Regions from separate parts of the Paenibacillus sp. FSL M7-1414 genome, predicted to be linked through region 2. Evidence: predicted binding sites of a transcription regulator. Region 2 holds the regulator's gene; the other holds the start of a gene.
The links. The regulator LexA, encoded in region 2, represses DNA repair genes until DNA is damaged. The targets are predictions, from matches to a motif close to CGAACATATGTTCG.
Positions count from the first base shown of each region.

Region 1: MHH92_RS16125 (DNA polymerase IV) is a predicted target of LexA. The motif match lies at 5,911-5,924, and genes of this name have one in related genera.

Region 1 is NZ_JBBOOS010000001.1:3,717,954-3,726,770, forward strand. Features, by position in the region: gene MHH92_RS16090 (nitrite reductase) at 1-27, shown strand, start outside; gene MHH92_RS16095 (heavy-metal-associated domain-containing protein) at 33-236, shown strand; gene MHH92_RS16100 (glutaredoxin family protein) at 270-509, shown strand; gene MHH92_RS16105 (metal-sensitive transcriptional regulator) at 749-1,078, shown strand; gene licT (BglG family transcription antiterminator LicT) at 1,338-2,177, shown strand; gene MHH92_RS16115 (beta-glucoside-specific PTS transporter subunit IIABC) at 2,324-4,189, shown strand; gene MHH92_RS16120 (glycoside hydrolase family 1 protein) at 4,203-5,663, shown strand; gene MHH92_RS16125 (DNA polymerase IV) at 5,971-7,188, shown strand; gene MHH92_RS16130 (YolD-like family protein) at 7,185-7,532, shown strand; gene MHH92_RS16135 (hypothetical protein) at 7,534-7,902, shown strand; gene MHH92_RS16140 (SPL family radical SAM protein) at 8,267-8,817, shown strand, end outside.
Region 2 is NZ_JBBOOS010000001.1:4,007,332-4,016,148, reverse strand. Features, by position in the region: gene MHH92_RS17425 (aldehyde dehydrogenase) at 66-1,367, shown strand; gene lexA (transcriptional repressor LexA) at 1,472-2,098, opposite strand; gene MHH92_RS17415 (LysM peptidoglycan-binding domain-containing protein) at 2,396-2,773, shown strand; gene MHH92_RS17410 (DUF896 domain-containing protein) at 2,869-3,078, shown strand; gene MHH92_RS17405 (hypothetical protein) at 3,204-3,713, shown strand; gene MHH92_RS17400 (HAD family hydrolase) at 3,742-4,533, shown strand; gene MHH92_RS17395 (ABC transporter permease) at 5,122-6,051, shown strand; gene MHH92_RS17390 (carbohydrate ABC transporter permease) at 6,064-6,936, shown strand; gene MHH92_RS17385 (ABC transporter substrate-binding protein) at 7,038-8,672, shown strand; gene MHH92_RS17380 (GntR family transcriptional regulator) at 8,775-8,817, shown strand, end outside.

The DNA.
Region 1 (8,817 bases), 290 kb from region 2:
AAGTCTATGACGCTTGAAAGGGGGTGAAAACAGTGAAAGAAGCAACTGTAAAAATTCAAGGTATGTCTTGCCGTTCTTGTGTATCTAAAATTGAAAGTGCAATTAGCGCTCTTGGCGCTGAAGGCCACGTTAATTTTGAACAGGGAACAGTAGAAGTTCGATTTGACGATTCTAAATTTCAAATCGCTGAAATTGAAGAAGCGATCCGTAAAAAAGGATATAACGTCGGAGCGTAATATATATTGAAATACAAGGGAGAGTAATTGGGCATGACGGAATCCATTCAGATTTATTCAATCCCAACCTGCAGCGATTGCAATTATGCTAAACGTTACTTTAAAGAGCGTGAGCTTCCCTATACGGATTACAATTGTGAAGAAGATGCCAAGTACGCTGAGGAAGTCTGGAAGTTGACTGGAAAACAGGTTGTTCCAACCATTGTCATTAGAGATAAGGTGTTTGTAGGCTTTGCCGAAAATCTCACTGAAATCAGTGAGTTAGTTAAGTAACTGTTATGACCCCGGTCAACTTCCGACTGGGGTTATTCTTAATAAAAAATACCTTTGACTGATATATCTTTGTAGGAGTGGAGGGTATAATATGCTTACAAGATGCAGTAGATGGTTGCCCAACCGATTCAATCTTGGTTGATGACAAGCCGTTCTCTTAGCACGTACCATGATACTTCTTGCTCCCTTTACATAGGGTAGGGGGGGATGGTAATGTGTTAATAAAGGAGTTGATCTACATGGATGATACGATACTTGAGGCCGCCTCATGTGACCATACATCTTCAAACGAGCGGAAAAGCCATCATTCGGAGAGTACAAAGCGAAAATTAATTAGCCGGTTGAATCGGATTGAAGGGCAAGTGCGTGGAGTAAAAGGAATGATTGAGAAGGATACGTATTGTGATGACGTGTTGCACCAAATTGCCTCCATTCAATCCGCATTGAATGGCGTAGGAAAGCAGCTTTTGGAACATCATATGAAAAGCTGTGTCATTGAACGCATTTCAGAAGGCGATCACAAAGTTTTGGATGAACTGATGATCACTGTAAATAAGTTAATTAAGTAAGCTAGGATAGGGGAGATATCCTCTTGTTTTATTCAGGCAAATGCCCCATCAGTACTTCAAATGACCATATTGACAAATCTAACGCCTTCCACTAAGATAATCGTACAAGTAAATAATGAATATAATCAGGATTGTTACTGATCAGCAGGCAAGACCGATTAATATGCAAACATGTAGAGTTTAATACCATGGGTGCACTATTAATGGTCTTTTTTATTTGCTAAATTCTGTTAACGTTTCATTTTAAAAGGAGATTCGTATGAAAATCACGCGAATTATTAATAATAATGTCGTCTGCGCTGTAAATGAAAGACGCCAGGAGATGATGCTTCTAGGAAGTGGCATTGGTTTTCAGAAGAAAAAAGGAGACGATGTGGACACAGAGAAGATTGAGAAAGAATTTTTCCTGAAGTCCAAAAATGTAACTGGCAAATTATATGCCCTGCTCGCGCAGATTCCGATGGAGTACATCCGTGTGTCCGATAGTATTATTCAATATGCCAAGCAGTCCTTGGATAAAGAGCTGAATGAAAATATATATTTGACGCTAACAGACCATATTAACTTCGCCGTATCACGCTATAAACAGGGAATGAACTTCAACAATGCGTTATTGTCTGAAATTAAAGCATTCTACGCCAATGAGTATCGAGTGGCTTTGAAGGCTTTGGATATGATTAATCAAGAATTCAACATTACGTTGCCTGAAGATGAGGCTGGATTTATTGCGCTTCATATTGTCAATGCAGAGCTCGGATCTGAAATGGAAGATACCATGAAGATGACACAATTGATTCAAAAGGTTTTAAATATTATTCGTTATCAGTTCAAAATTCACTTTAACGAAAGCTCCCTTCACTACTCCAGACTGATCACGCATCTAAAGTTTTTTGCCTATCGTCTGTTTAACAATACGGTGATGAAAAGTAATGATAACGATTTCCTCAATATTATTAAAGAAAAATATAAGCTAGAGTACCAATGTAGTCTAAGAATTGCGCAGTTGATTCGGGTAGACTATGGGAAAGAATTAACCGAAGACGAATTGGTGTATTTAACTGTTCATATCAAAAGGGTGACTGATGAAGAAAGGGATTGACCCATCATCGCTCCATAATGACTATACTAGGATTGTTACTGGTGATGCAGGCAAGACCTAGAGTTCCATCGTGTATAGAGCATATCTATATTCGATAGAACTCTAGGTCTTTTTTTGTAAAATAATACATTGAAGGGGGAACAAAAATGAAACATGAACAAACGGCTACCGACATTCTAAAACTTGTTGGTGGTGAAAAAAACATTGAAAGTGTTACACACTGTGCTACCAGGCTGCGCTTTAACTTAAAAGACGAGTCGATTGCGAACAACGAAGCACTGAAAAACGTACAAGGAGTTGTGGGCGTTGCCAGTAGTGGAGGTCAGTATCAGGTCATTATTGGTAATGAGGTCAACAACGTCTATAAAGCCCTTGCGCAGCTAGGGAACTTTACAAGCAAGAATGATGCTCCAACTGTGAAAAAAGGAAAAGTCTCTACTGTTCTGGACACGATTTCCGGAATCTTTACACCCATCCTACCGGCGATGATCGGTTGTGCCATGATTAAGGCAGTTCTTCTTATTTTGAAAACCTTTGATCTCGTTGACCTTGACGGTCAATTTAATACGATTATGACTTTCGTCGGGGATGCGGCTTATTACTTCTTGCCAATGCTACTCGCCTGGAGTGCTGCTGTTAAACTTAAAGCTAATGTGGGCTTTGCTTTAACCATTGCGGGTATCTTGTTACATCCTAGCTTTTCGGCGTTAATGTCTGCAGGTGAGCCTGTTACGTTCTTTGGTCTGCCTGTCACACAAGCGACGTATTCTTCTTCCGTTATTCCAATTATTCTAGCCGTATGGATCCTGTCATATGTGGAACGATTTGCTGAAAAGTATTCTCCTTCCGTGATCAAATCCATTTTGAAACCTTTAGTTGTAATCCTTGTTATGGCGCCTCTAACATTAATTATTCTAGGACCATTGGGTGCAATTGCCGGTAACTATCTTGCTTCTGCTGTATCCTATGTCAATACACACGCAGGATGGTTAGTGTCTGGTATTATTGGCGGCGCATTCCCTTTCCTGATTCTGACGGGGATGCACTATAGTTTGGGACCCGTTGTCCTCACTGCTTATGCACAAACAAAAACCGATGGCATTGTTGGCCCAGGTATGCTCGTACACAATATTGCTCAAGGTGCAGCTGCGCTCGCGGTCGCATTAAGAACCAAAAATAAAGCGTTTAAACAAGTTGCTTACTCTACTAGCGTAACTGCGCTGTTAGGAATTAGCGAACCTGCATTGTTTGGTGTAAATCTACGGTTAAAAAAACCACTGATCGCTGTTGTCATTGGTGGTATTGTAGGCGGAATATACGTTGGCTTGTTCGGTGTAGCTCGATCTGCTCTAGGCATTGCCGGCTTGGCTACGTTACCAGCATTTATCACAGATAATCCATGGAACCTAATCCATGCAGCAATTGGTCTGGTCATTGGCTTTGTTGTTACCTTCTTGATGACGCTTATTTTAGGATTTGAAGATGTTCCTGAGGATGGAGAGGATCAACGAACACCAGCCAATTCATCTTCAACAAACCGTGTGCCTGTTGTTAGTGTTTCTGAACATGTGCTCATAGCACCAATGACTGGTCGAGTTCTAGAGTTATCAACAATAAAGGATGAAGCCTTTGCAACTGGAGCTATGGGAAAAGGGATCGCCATTGAACCTACAGTTGGAAAGCTTGTTTCACCAGCCGATGGTGTAATATCCGCGGTATTCCCTACCTTCCACGCAATGGGTATTAGCTCGAATAATGGCGCTGAACTCCTCGTGCATATTGGCATGAACACGGTGAAGCTGAAAGGTGAACATTTCAAGGTACATGTGCAAGAAGGTGATGAAGTAAAAGCTGGGGATTTACTTATCGAATTCGATACAGATGCAATAGCCGCCAAAGGTTATGATCTGACTACACCTATTATTGTTACGAATTCAGATGACTTTACAGATGTAATTGCTATAGACAAACCATCGATTACGATCGGGGAAAAACTAATTAAGATCATATAAGGAGGAATTTCCAATGAAGAACACAACCGTATTCCCAGACTCTTTTATGTGGGGCGGCGCAACAGCGGCGAATCAATACGAGGGTGCCTGGAACATTGATGGTAAAAAGGCAAGTACAGCAGATATGATGACGGGTGGAACGCATACTATTCCAAGACGGATCACTAAACACATTGAGGAGGGTGTAAACTATCCTTCCCATGAGGCAGTAGACTTTTACCATCATTACAAAGAAGATATCCGTCTGTTTGCAGAGATGGGCTTTCGATGCTTCAGAATGTCCATTGCTTGGTCCAGAATATTCCCTAACGGGGACGATGTAACGCCAAATGAAGCAGGACTTCAATTTTACGACAAGGTGTTCAGTGAACTGAAAAAGTATAATATTGAACCTATCGTTACAATCTCACATTACGAAGCTCCGTTTGCCCTAACTGAGAAATTCAATGCCTGGGCTTCCAGAGAAATGATCGATTGCTACGTACGGTATTGTGAGACCATTTTCACCCGTTACAAGGATGTCGTGAAGTACTGGATTACATTTAATGAGATCAATAGTTTAATTGTTCCAGCAGGTGCATATATAGCAGGGGCATTATTAGTTGATGATAGTGGTGTATTTAACAATACGGTTGTGGATAGTACGCAATTAAGATTCCAGGCTTTACATCATCAATTTATAGCAAGTGCAAAAGCTGTCAAACTTGCTCATGAGATTAATCCGGCGTTCCAAATCGGTTGTATGATTAATTATAGTCATGGTTACGGAAGTACATGTAAACCGGAAGATATGTTGAAGGCTCTGAGAATGGATCAGATTAACAATATGCTGAGCAGCGACGTGCAAGTTAGAGGGGAATACCCTGACTTTGCCAAGAGATATTTTAATGAGAACAATATTCAGATTGAGATGGCAGAAGAAGACGTAGAAGTGCTAAAACAAGGCTGTGTTGATTTCTATAGCTTCAGCTACTACAAGTCTCATGTAGTGGGTACCCGTCCAGAAGGTGATGAGACCCAGGGGAATGTCTTTGGTGGATTCAAAAATCCTTATTTGAAGGCAAATGATTGGGGATGGCAAATCGATCCAGTTGGACTTCGTTACGTCCTCAATCATGTGTACGATCGGTATAGAATCCCTATAATGATCGTTGAAAATGGTCTGGGAGCGGTTGATGTCATCAAAGAGGATGGCTCTATCCATGATACGTATAGGATCAATTTCCTGCGAGATCATATCGAACAAATGAGAGAAGCTATCCTCGATGGCGTTAATCTTATCGGCTACACGGCTTGGGGTTGCATCGACATCGTTAGTGCCTCAACTGGCGAAATGGAGAAACGCTACGGATTCATTTATGTAGATAAGGATAACGAGGGCAGAGGTACCCTGAAAAGAAGTAAAAAGGACAGTTTCCACTGGTATAAAAAGGTGATTGAATCCAACGGGGAAAGATTGGATTTGGAAATATAATTTGCAATCGAACGAAAGATGATCCAATCTTTAAATCCTATCAAATAGACCAAGTACTTATCACTTTGTGAGACAAGTACTTGGTTTTTTGTGCATCAATAATAAAACTAAAAATTAATTATTTGGATGGCTACAGTGGCTGACAATATCCAGTCTACAGTTCATTATGGTGTCCAAGGGTTTTCAAAAGCTAATTATAAATATTTACCTCTTGCATAAAGAACGTGTGTTCGGTCTATAATATATACAAACATACGTTCTCAAAAGTACAGGAGTGATTACAGTGTTGACTAAGCAACGAACCATTATGCTCATTGATATGCAGAGCTTTTATGCTTCAGTCGAAAAGGCAAAAATGCCTCAATACAAAAATAGACCATTAGCTGTTGCGGGAGACCCCGCAAGACGCTCTGGAATTATCCTAGCCGCTTGTCCACTAGCCAAAGCGAAGGGTGTGTCTACCGCGGAACCACTCTGGCAGTCTCTTCAGAAGTGCCCTGAACTGATCATTGTGAGACCACACATGCAAGAATATATCGAAGTATCCACTCAAATCATGTCCATTATTGAAGAGTTCACCGATCTGGTCGAACCGTACAGTATAGACGAATTATTCGCTGATTTTACAGGGTCTATGCATCTATTCGGTAATGATCCAGTCGATTTGGCCAAGCAAATTCAAGACAAAATCTATAATGAAACAGGCGTTTACGCGAGAGCTGGCATTGGTGAAAACAAAATCATCAGTAAATTATGCTGTGATATGATCGCTAAAAAAGCAGAGGGGGGTATTTTCCACTTAAAAAAGGAGGAGTTACACCTCCATATTGGAGATAAGCCCATCCGCGATATGTGGGGGATCGGCTCAAGAATGGAAAAACATCTGTGGAAGATGGGCATCCGAACCATTAGAGACCTGGCGAATACGCCTCTTTCCAAATTAAGAAGTAAGTGGGGTGTTAATGGAGAAGTCATCTGGCGAGTCGCAAATGGACTCGACAATTCGCCGGTAACCGTTAACACGCACAGTACACAAAAAGATATCGGAAACGGAATGACCCTGCCTAGAGATTTCACAGAGGCTTGGGAGATCGAAGTGGTTATTCTCGATATCTGCACAGAAGTATGCAGAAGAGCCCGCAAAAAGGGACTGATGAGCAGTGTCGTATCCGTAAGTGTATCTGGAGCGGATTTTGACCACCCCACTGGTTTTCACAGGCAGGTTAAACTGTCTGATCCTACAAACATAACCGTTGATGTATGCAAGATAGCCAAACGCATATTTCATCAACACTGGGATGGGCAACCTGTGCGCCGTGTAGGCGTATCCCTGTCTCAATTATCCAACGCGGATACATATCAACTTTCTTTTTTTGATGATCAAGAGCAGAAACGGGCCATTGATCAGGTTATGGACGACATTAAGGATCGATTTGGCGACATTGCCATTCTACGAGCGAGCTCCATTACGGCTGCGGGTCAAGCGATCGATCGAGCATCTAAAATTGGGGGGCATTATAAATGAGCAAAAAACTGGAGGCCAATGGATTATGGGAATCGAGCCGCATGATGCTTCCTCAACATAAAGAACGAATTATACAGCATCGTACTCAAATTCATTATCAAGCGAAGCCGCTGATCCATGAAGATGAGTGGGAGATTATTACACAAAATATAGATATGTCGCTCAATTATACATTGCAAGCCACCTTTGAAATATTTACTGAGTCAGGCAATCGGGATATACACGGGATCGTCACTTCAGTCAGTACCTTTGGAAAGAAAATCAAAATTGAAATGGAGAATGGATTTGAATGGGTCGATTTTGATCAATTGGTCGCTGTGAAACTTGAAGAAGGAGGCGTATAAAGTGCGACAGACTTTCGAGGAACTTTCACTCGTGAAGAGGGTGGTAGAGCTCCCTTATCTGTTAGGTGCTCTGGAGGTAGATAAGCATAAAATATACGCTTCAAACTTTAAGATGAAATCTGTGTATGTTGACTACTTGGACGGTACCCAAAAGAAAATTGCTTTAGAAATGTACAAATCGAAACAAAGGCTAAAGGAACATCATATTAAAATCATAGATGAAGTGAGATCCGAACTGAGTCTAACGGTAGATTATTCGGTGAGAGGTTACATTCATAAAATGACATTATTATGGAGCAAAGTGAAAGTGGATGTAACCTTAATGCTTACCGAACATATGAACGTTGATATTACTGAATTGCCCACATGAACATGGAAAATAAGAGTCTAACTTATGGGTGCGGCAACAAATACGAGCAGATCTTTCGGTAAACCGGGAATCACAAAAAAGATAAATAAAGAGGCAGAGTAAACTATGTTTGGATGTCAAAGATAAAAAACTTCATTATTATAAATCTGCCCCTGTATTCAGTAAGGACATTCAAAAGAAAAGCCACGAAGGAGGAGGAATAGCAGCAGGTTTAAGACAGTCGAGAAATCAGTAGGATGCCCAATTTCCCGGTTCGCTTGCGGGACGTAATTTTCAAGTCGTCATTTCAAGTAGCATGAGAAATTTTAAGATAAAACTCAAGAGGAGAAGTGGGCGTAAAAGTAATTGAGGGGATGGTAGCGTCATGCCAATTGAAATCAAAGACATTGTGTCTAAGAAAATATTAAGTGAAGTAAAAGGTTATCTAGATATTGGTTTTACTCATTCACTAAATCCCTATACGGGTTGTGCATTTGCTTGCGAATACTGTTACGTCAGAGAAATGCCTATTCAAAAGTTTAAGGATATTCCTTGGGGATCGTGGGTGGATGTCAAGAAAAATGCAGCAGAAAACTATCTAAAGGAAGTCTCTCTTCTAAGACGTAAAAATAAACCCATAAGTATATTCATGTCATCAGCCACAGATCCTTATCAACCTGTAGAGCAGAAGGCAAACATTACAAGAAGCCTGTTGGAAGAAATGGATAAAAACCCACCAGATTCACTTCAAATTCAAACTAGAAGCCCGCTGGTTGCCAGAGATCTTGATATACTGCTGAAATTAAAGGAAAAATGTAGAATTATGGTTTCAATGACAATCGAGACAGATCGCGAAGACGTGAAACGAATTTTTTCGCCCTATGCTCCTGGAATAGATTTACGAGTTAAAGCCTTGAAAAAGATAAATGATGCAGG
Region 2 (8,817 bases):
GAAGAGGTATACTTTAATTAAATTTTGAGCAATTTAATTTTAAATAATTAATTGGAGATGTTAATATGGATCAGGCAAAACAACTTGTGACAGAACAACGTACATTTTTTTATACAGGACAAACGAAAAATATCGAGTATCGGATTAATGCGCTTCAACATCTTAGAAAAGGAATTGAAAAGTATCAGCAACGGATTCAAGATGCACTTCGGGCAGATTTGAACAAATCAGAGGCGGAAGCTTACGGTTCCGAGATTCGCATTGTTCTGGGTGAACTGGATTTTGCATTAGAACACCTGCAGGAATGGGCTGCACCAAAACAAGTCCCAACCAATTCGGCTATGCCGGATGGGGTGAGTACCATTTACCCTGAACCATACGGAGTGGCTCTTATTATTGCACCTTGGAACTATCCTTTCCAACTGGCCTTTGGTCCACTGATTGGAGCAATTGCAGCCGGTAACTGTGCAGTTATCAAGCCTTCTGAATTAACACCAGCCGTATCTCGTCTGACGTATGATCTGATTCAGGAGATCTTCCCTCAGGAGTATATTGCGGTTATGGAAGGCGAAGTTGAGGCTAGCACAGCATTGTTGAAAGAGAAGTTTGATTATATTTTCTTCACAGGCAGCACAGGTGTTGGTCGCATTGTTATGAAGGCAGCTGCGGAGCACTTGACTCCTGTAACTCTTGAGTTGGGTGGTAAGAGTCCTGCTATTGTCCATAGTGATGCAGATCTGAAGCTGGTGGCCCAACGTATTGTTCGTGGTAAATTCCTGAATGCAGGGCAAACATGCGTCGCTCCGGATTACTTGCTTGTGCATGAACAAGTTCATGATGAACTGATCAATCTGATTAGCGCAGAGATCAAAGATAAATTTGGGGATGATGTGTTACAGAACTCTGATTTCCCGCATATTGTCAACGCGCGTAATTTTGATCGGTTGTCGAAATTCCTCACAGATGGCAAAACACTAATTGGTGGGCGTTCTGTACGTGAGCAGTTGCTTATTGAGCCGACGGTAATTGGTGATGTGAACTGGGAATCAGCTGTCATGCAAGAAGAGATCTTCGGTCCGATTCTTCCTGTATTTACGTACAGTGACCTGAATCCTATGCTGGATGAGATTGTTCGCCGGCCAAAACCATTGGCACTATATCTCTTCACACAGGATGAGCAACTGCAGGATCAGGTTCTGAATCAGGTATCCTTCGGTGGTGGATGTATTAATGACACACTTTCTCATATGACTTCACACTATCTCCCGTTTGGTGGTGTAGGAGAGAGCGGTATGGGCTCATATCACGGACAACAGAGCTTTGATGTGTTCTCGCATCACAAGAGTATTTTGAAACGAAGTAAATAATTAGCCGCTAAAATAACATAAACATGAAAAAAGAGGTTGTCCTGTTCATCAGGGCAACCTCTTTCGTATTTCATTACATCTAGTTTTGTTACTCAAGTTAAATATTAATGAATATCTCGGAAAAGGCCAATGACTTTACCCAGAATACTAACGTGTTTCAAACGTAAAGGTTCGAAGGTCGCATTCTCCGGTTGAAGGCGAATATGATCTTTCTCTTTATAGAACGTTTTCACTGTAGCTTCATCGTCTTCAGTCATTGCAACGACGATATCACCGTTATCAGCAGTTTGCTGTTGGCGGACAATAACATAATCTCCATTAACGATTCCAGCTTCCACCATACTATCTCCCACTACCGAAAGCATAAACACTTTCTGTTCGCCTACATAATGTGTAGGAAGAGGGAAGTAGTCTTCAATGTTCTCGGTTGCAGTGATTGGAACCCCGGCTGTAACCTTACCAACAACAGGAATACGTGCAACGCTATGAGCAAATTGATGAGAATGCTCAGATTCTTCCTGGCTCAAAAGCTCAATGGCTCTTGGCTTGGTAGGGTCGCGTCGGATCAAACCTTTTTTCTCCAAACGATCCAAATGTCCATGTACTGTTGAGCTGGAAGCCAGTCCAACCGCTTCACCAATTTCCCGTACGGAAGGAGGATACCCCTTCAACCGGACTTCATTTCGTATAAACTCCAGAATAGCCTGCTGCCTGCTGGATATCTTCGACATACCGTATCAACCCCATTTTAGTAACGTTTGGGAAAATTATAACATAGAACCTCCGTTCGTACAAACATAAGTTCTAAATAAAATAGCATTAAATCAGTGTTTTTTAACTTATAGAACAGAAATTGTCCAAAAGTCAGAGCATAATACTGCAAATGTTTTGCAAAAGTACTTGAAATAAGATATTGTTCCTTCTAAAAAAGAAGCGAACAATTGTTCTAAAAATCTATTGAACAAAACAAGTGTTCGTGTTATATTGATTTCAACAGATAGGAACAAACGTTTGGAGGCGGGTATTTAATGAGATATTCTACTTATCAAAGCATTTATGAACCAATCAATTCGGAACTGGTGAAGTCTAACATAGGGAACTACAAGAAGGTTTTAGCGCGTTTCAAGATTTCTTCATGGATGTTAAAGGTAGCCATTACCTCTATGATTATATTTATTGGATGCAGCACCGTTTTAACTGTTTTTGCTGGCAATGAGAATGATGTTCTGCCTGGAGGAAAGATAGCTGTTTCACAAGGGGAAACATTATGGAGTATTTCTTTGGAACATAAACCGACGAATATGGATACACGTATTTATATAGAAGCAATTAAGAAAGTGAATCAACTTCATACAACTTCCATCCAAGTGGGTCAAGTACTAGCTCTACCTCAATTTGCAGAATAAAATGCACATCAATGAGTGTTAGCGCGTGTCAACTTGACAAGCAGCCTTTATAATGGCAAAGTTAATATGACTTTGTATTTTTGGAGGGGACAAGCTTGGATATAGATAGTCTGGTAGCACGCATTAACGAATTGGCTCGTAAGCAAAAGTCCACTGGATTGTCGGAGGAAGAACTTGCTGAACGTGCCGAGTTAAGAGAGATTTATTTGAGCAATATTCGCAGTAATTTCAGACAACAACTGGATACCATTGAGATTGTTGATGATGAGAATGACAAAGGCCACCAAGGCAAACTCAAACACTAACGAAACCTAATGATATCATTATGATATTTAGGTTTCTTCCTGTTATTTTGAGTGTGCAATTTATAGGGGGAAATGTTGGTTTACAGTTATGTAAGCCGATACAAAGACACATAAGGGGGATTCTCATGTCGCGTTCGTTCGAGAGAACGGTTAAGAAAAATTCCAAGCAGTTAAATCAGCAACGCAAAAAAAGTGGTCAACCAATCACAGGTACACCAGGTGAAGAAGTCTTTAAGGGACGCAGTCTTTTGTTCCCTATATTTTTGATTGGTCTCGCCTTTTTGTATCTGTTTATGAGCACGTTCCTTGTGCAAGCTCCAATGACAACTTGGGACTGGGTGACCATGCTGCTTTACGTATTTTTGGCAGTCATCTTCATGCTTCGTCGTCCATACATCAAGATTAGCAGTAATCGGATTATAACGACGAAGGGTAATCGTGAACGTTCAATTGGGGTTGACGATATCGTCAAATTCCGAATTGAACCAGGTACAGTTGTTATCGAACATAACAGTCGCGGGAAAAGATGGGTGTTCACCAAGTTATTGAACCGTTACGATACAGATGCGATTGCAGAACGTTTGCTGAAGTTTGCTAAAGCACACCAGATCACCGTGGAAACCGTCGAAAAGTAATTATTGCATAAAGGGGTAGATGATCGGAATGGCGTTAAAAGCGATTTTGTTCGACCTAGATGATACTTTATTATGGGATGAGCGTAGTGTTCGAGAAGCTTTTCATGAGACTTGTCTAATCGCAGCGAAAGAGTCTGGGGTTAAACCAGAAGAACTTGAAGAAGCTGTTCGTAATGAGGCACGTGGACTGTATGAATCATATGAAACCTTTCCTTTTACCAAAATGATTGGAATCAATCCGTTTGAAGGCCTTTGGGCTAACTTTACTGGTGGGGATCAACCTGAGTTCCGTCAGTTGGAACAACTTGCTCCAGTTTACCGTAAAGAATCCTGGCGTCGTGGCTTGTTGAAGTTGGGTATAGATCGGGAAGATCTTGCTGAACAACTTGCCGCGCAGTTTGGAGTAGAACGGAGATCCAGACCTCATGTATACGAAGAAACGATGGATACCTTGCGTCAGTTACAAGGAAAGTACAAACTGTTGCTGTTAACAAACGGTTGTCCTGCTTTGCAACAAGAGAAGTTGGATGGTGTACCTGAATTAACTCCTTTCTTTGATGAGATTATTATCTCGGGTAACTTCGGAAAAGGAAAACCAGATCCGTCGATATTTGAACATGCTTTGAGTAAACTGGGTGTTAAACCCGAAGAGAGCATGATGGTTGGAGACAAGTTAACGACTGATATTCGTGGTGCTTTATCATCTGGCATCCAATCCGTATGGATTAACCGTGAGCATAAGACCAACAATGAAACGTATGCGCCAGACCATGAAATAACACATTTATCGGAATTAAATCAGCTTATTGCTAATTTCTAAGCGGAATCAGTTATAACATCTTTCCTCAGCACCCTGAAACATTGGAAGCTTCAATGAACGATGATATCGTTCTTGAAGTTACCAATGTTTTTTTATTTGAGCTTGTTGAGTAAATTACCTTGTTAAAAGAGATCTCCATTTTTTTGCTAAAAGTTATTGAAATTAGAGGGAAGCTGGATTAGAATATAACTAACATACTAGTATGACTAGTATTTAGATTGTCATAAAGCAATATCTTTTTGACTTACTTCATTAAATGGAGGCAGGGAGTTATTGCTTATTATTTTCGACTGATTGTAAGCGCTTAATATTTTAGAGTATCTTCTTCCGATTTGGAAATCACACCACTTAGTAAGTGCTAATGAATGATGTGAAGCACATTGGATTGTGTGATTCTACATAATACATCAAATTGATATCGCTTACATTTAGCAATTATCTATTTGGTAGTGGGGGTGAAGTTAAAGGAGTTGTTGTCTTCTACAAGAGGAGAAACGATGGAGATTGTACATGAATTACTCTTACTTATCAAGTCCTGGATCGGAGTGAAAACACATGGAGTCGGAAACCGCTAAAACAACGTTAACCATGACATCTTTACGTAAAGAGAGCAGATTACGAACGGCAGCAACCTTGTTTCGCAAAGACTGGCAGCTGTATTCACTATTAATCCTTCCCATCATTTATCTCCTTATTTTCAAATATGGACCGATGATTGGTAATGTGATTGCATTCAGACGTTTTGTTCCCGGGGGAAGTATATTTGGAGAAACGTGGGTTGGATTAAGATACTTCAAAATGTTCATTGAGGACCCTACCTTCTGGAGAGTATTCGGTAATACGCTGATGTTGGGCGGACTTGCATTGCTCTTTACATTCCCGGTTCCAATCATTTTTGCCTTGATGCTTAACGAAGTGAAGAGTAAACGATTCAAAAAGTTTGTACAGACCGCGTCATATCTGCCTCATTTTCTGTCTATCGTTATCGTTGCGGGTATGATCCTGCAGCTGACAGCAGTGAATGGTTCCATTAATGGACTGGTGGCTTTCTTCACCGGAGACAATATTCCTTTTATGCAGCGGGCTGAGTGGTTCAGAACAATCTATATCACTTCCGAGGTATGGCAGGGTATGGGTTGGGGGGCAATTCTTTATCTGGCTGCACTGACAACCATTGATGATTCTTTGTATGAAGCTGCGCGTATCGATGGTGCCAATCGGTGGAAGCAAACGATTCATGTAACGTTACCAGGGATCTTGCCAACGATTGTGACGTTATTGATTTTGAACATGGGTAATTTCCTGGCTGTTGGATTTGAAAAAATCTTACTCTTGTACAATCCGCTTATCTACGAGACATCTGATGTGATCTCCACTTACCTGTATCGGGTTGGACTGGAATCCAGTAACTTCAGTTATGCTACCGCAATTGGCTTGTTCGAATCGCTGATCGGTCTGATTCTGGTGTTCTCCGTAAATGCCATTTCACGCAGACTGACACAAAGAAGCTTATGGTAAAGGAGGAGCACCATGCAGGAATCCAGATCTTACAAGGTATTTAAAGTATTCAATGTCATCTTTCTGCTGTTCGTGGTATTTATAACGCTTTATCCATTCTTAAATGTCGTGGCTCAATCCTTCAGTAGTGAGTCCTATATTAATTCAGGCAAGGTTAGTCTGTTCCCAAGAGGATTCAATGTGGAGACATACAAGACCATCTCACGTGACAGCATGTTCTGGACGAATTATAAAAATACAATTATCTACACCGTGGTAGGTACGTTAATCTCCATGTTCATGACGACTATTTTCGCCTATGCCCTGTCCAAAAAGAGGTTGATGGGTCGCAAGTTTCTGACGATGTTCGCCGTATTTACCATGTTCTTCAGTGGTGGATTGATTCCAAACTATGTGTTGATTAATTCCCTTGGGTTCAACAACACCATGTGGGCACTTGTTGTTCCTGGCGCAATTAGCATATACAACATGCTGATCATGAAGTCATTTTTTGAAAATATGCCTGAAGAACTGGAGGAAGCTGCCTCCATTGACGGTTTGAACACATATGGGATCTTGTTACGCATTATATTGCCGCTTAGTAAAGCAGTTATGGCAACCATGGTGCTGTTCTACGCAGTAGGTCATTGGAATTCCTGGTTCCCAGCCTTTCTGTATCTGGACAAAAAAGAACTGTTCCCGGTCACCATTTATTTGCGCAATATGATTGCAGGAGCGACAAGCGGGGCATCTGCCGGTGCAACCTCAGCTGATAACCTGACACAGATTGCTGCCAATATTAAGTCAGTAACGATGGTACTAACCATCTTGCCGATACTCACCATCTATCCATTTGTCCAAAGATACTTTGTAACCGGTATCATGTTAGGGTCTGTTAAACAGTAATACGTAGCAGCTAGAGTGATTCACATGATTAACTTTTTAGAGATTGATTAAAAAGTTTTAAGGCAAGGTCAACCTAAACCAAATTCAGGGGGATAACCTAAATGAATCAAAAGCCACGTAAGTTTGTTGGTAAAATGGTGTTGGCATCAATGATGACCGTTGTTCTGGCAGCATGTAGTAGCGGTACCGGAACTGGAGGTGACGTCACAGAAGTTCAAACCAAGGCAGCGATGGAGACGTACAATGTAGGGGATACATTCAAGGCGACTGAGCCGTTTAATCTATCGATACTGTATAGTGATCAACCTACCTATCCGTACAAAAAAGACTGGTTGCTTTTCGAAAAGATGACTGAAATGACTGGTGTTACACTTGAGCCAACGATTGTTCCTATGAGTGACTATTCTCAGAAGAGATCTCTTCTAATCAGTTCTGGTGATGCACCACTGGTTATTCCTAAAACGTACCCTGGTGAAGAGTCTGCATTTGTATCTTCCGGTGCGATTCTGCCCGTTAGTGATTATATTGATTTGATGCCCAACTTCAAGGATAAAGTGGAAAAATGGGGATTGGAAGAAGAAATCGAAGGACTTCGACAGGAAGATGGCAAGTATTATGTACTCCCGGGTCTGCATGAAGAAGTATGGCCAGATTATACATTAATCGTAAGAACAGATGTTTTTGAAGAAAATAACATTGCTATCCCAACCACATGGGATGAACTGTATGACGCTGCAAAGAAACTCAAAGAGCTGTACCCGGATTCCGTTCCGTTCTCGGACCGATTCCAATTTAATAGCACATTAGGTATTGCGGCTACCGGCTTTGGTACCAAGGCTGGATGGGGTTTTGGTAACGGATTGACGTATAAGGAAGATCAGGATGAATTTGTATATACGGCTACAACACCAGAATACAAAGAGATGCTAACGTACTTTAACAAGTTAGTATCCGAAGGATTGCTGGACAAAGAAAGTTTCACACAGGATGATGATCAGGCTGTACAGAAATTTGTATCCGGCAAATCATTCATGATTAACGGTAATTCCCAAACGGTGGTGCTGCACCGAAATGATATGAACAAAACGCTGGGAGAAGGCAAATACTCTGTTGCGAAGATTACAGTTCCTGGTGGGCCAAAAGGGCAGTTAATGTCTGGCTCAAGACTTGAAAACGGTGTCATGATATCCGGGAAAATTCAAAAAAGCGAAAACTTCAAAGCCATTATGCAGTTTGTGGATTGGTTATACTACAGTGATGAGGGTCAAGAGTTTGCCAAATGGGGCGTTGAAGGCGAAACATTTACCAAAGAGGGCGGAAAACGTAAATTGGTAGAAGATGTGAACTACAATGGCTTGAATCCTAAAGGCACGAAGGATCTGCGTATTGACTTTGGTTTCTCTGGTGGAGTATTTGCCTACGGTGGTACGACAGATCTGCTGCAATCGATGTTTAGTGAAGAAGAGTTGAAATTCCAACAAGACATGAAGGATACCAAGGAAGTGATCCCGGCAGAACCACCAATTCCTTACTCTTCAGAGGACCGTGAACGGGTGACACTTCTGAGTACACCACTGAAAGATTATTCGGATCAAAATACACTTAAATTTATCTTGGGTGAGCGGGACTTGTCTGAATTCGATGCGTTTGCCAAAGAGCTGGATAGCCAAGGATTATCTAATTATCTGAAGCTGGCAAATGACACGTACAAAGCCTACAAAGAAAACAAGCAATAATATAGTTGATGTTGGCCAGATTACCGTTTCACACCGATATATAAGTGGAACGGTAATTTGTGCTAAGATGAATGAATACGGCTGATAGAAAGAGGTCTAGGCATGTCACTTAATCAAAAAATTAGAGGCTCGACCCGGGCATATT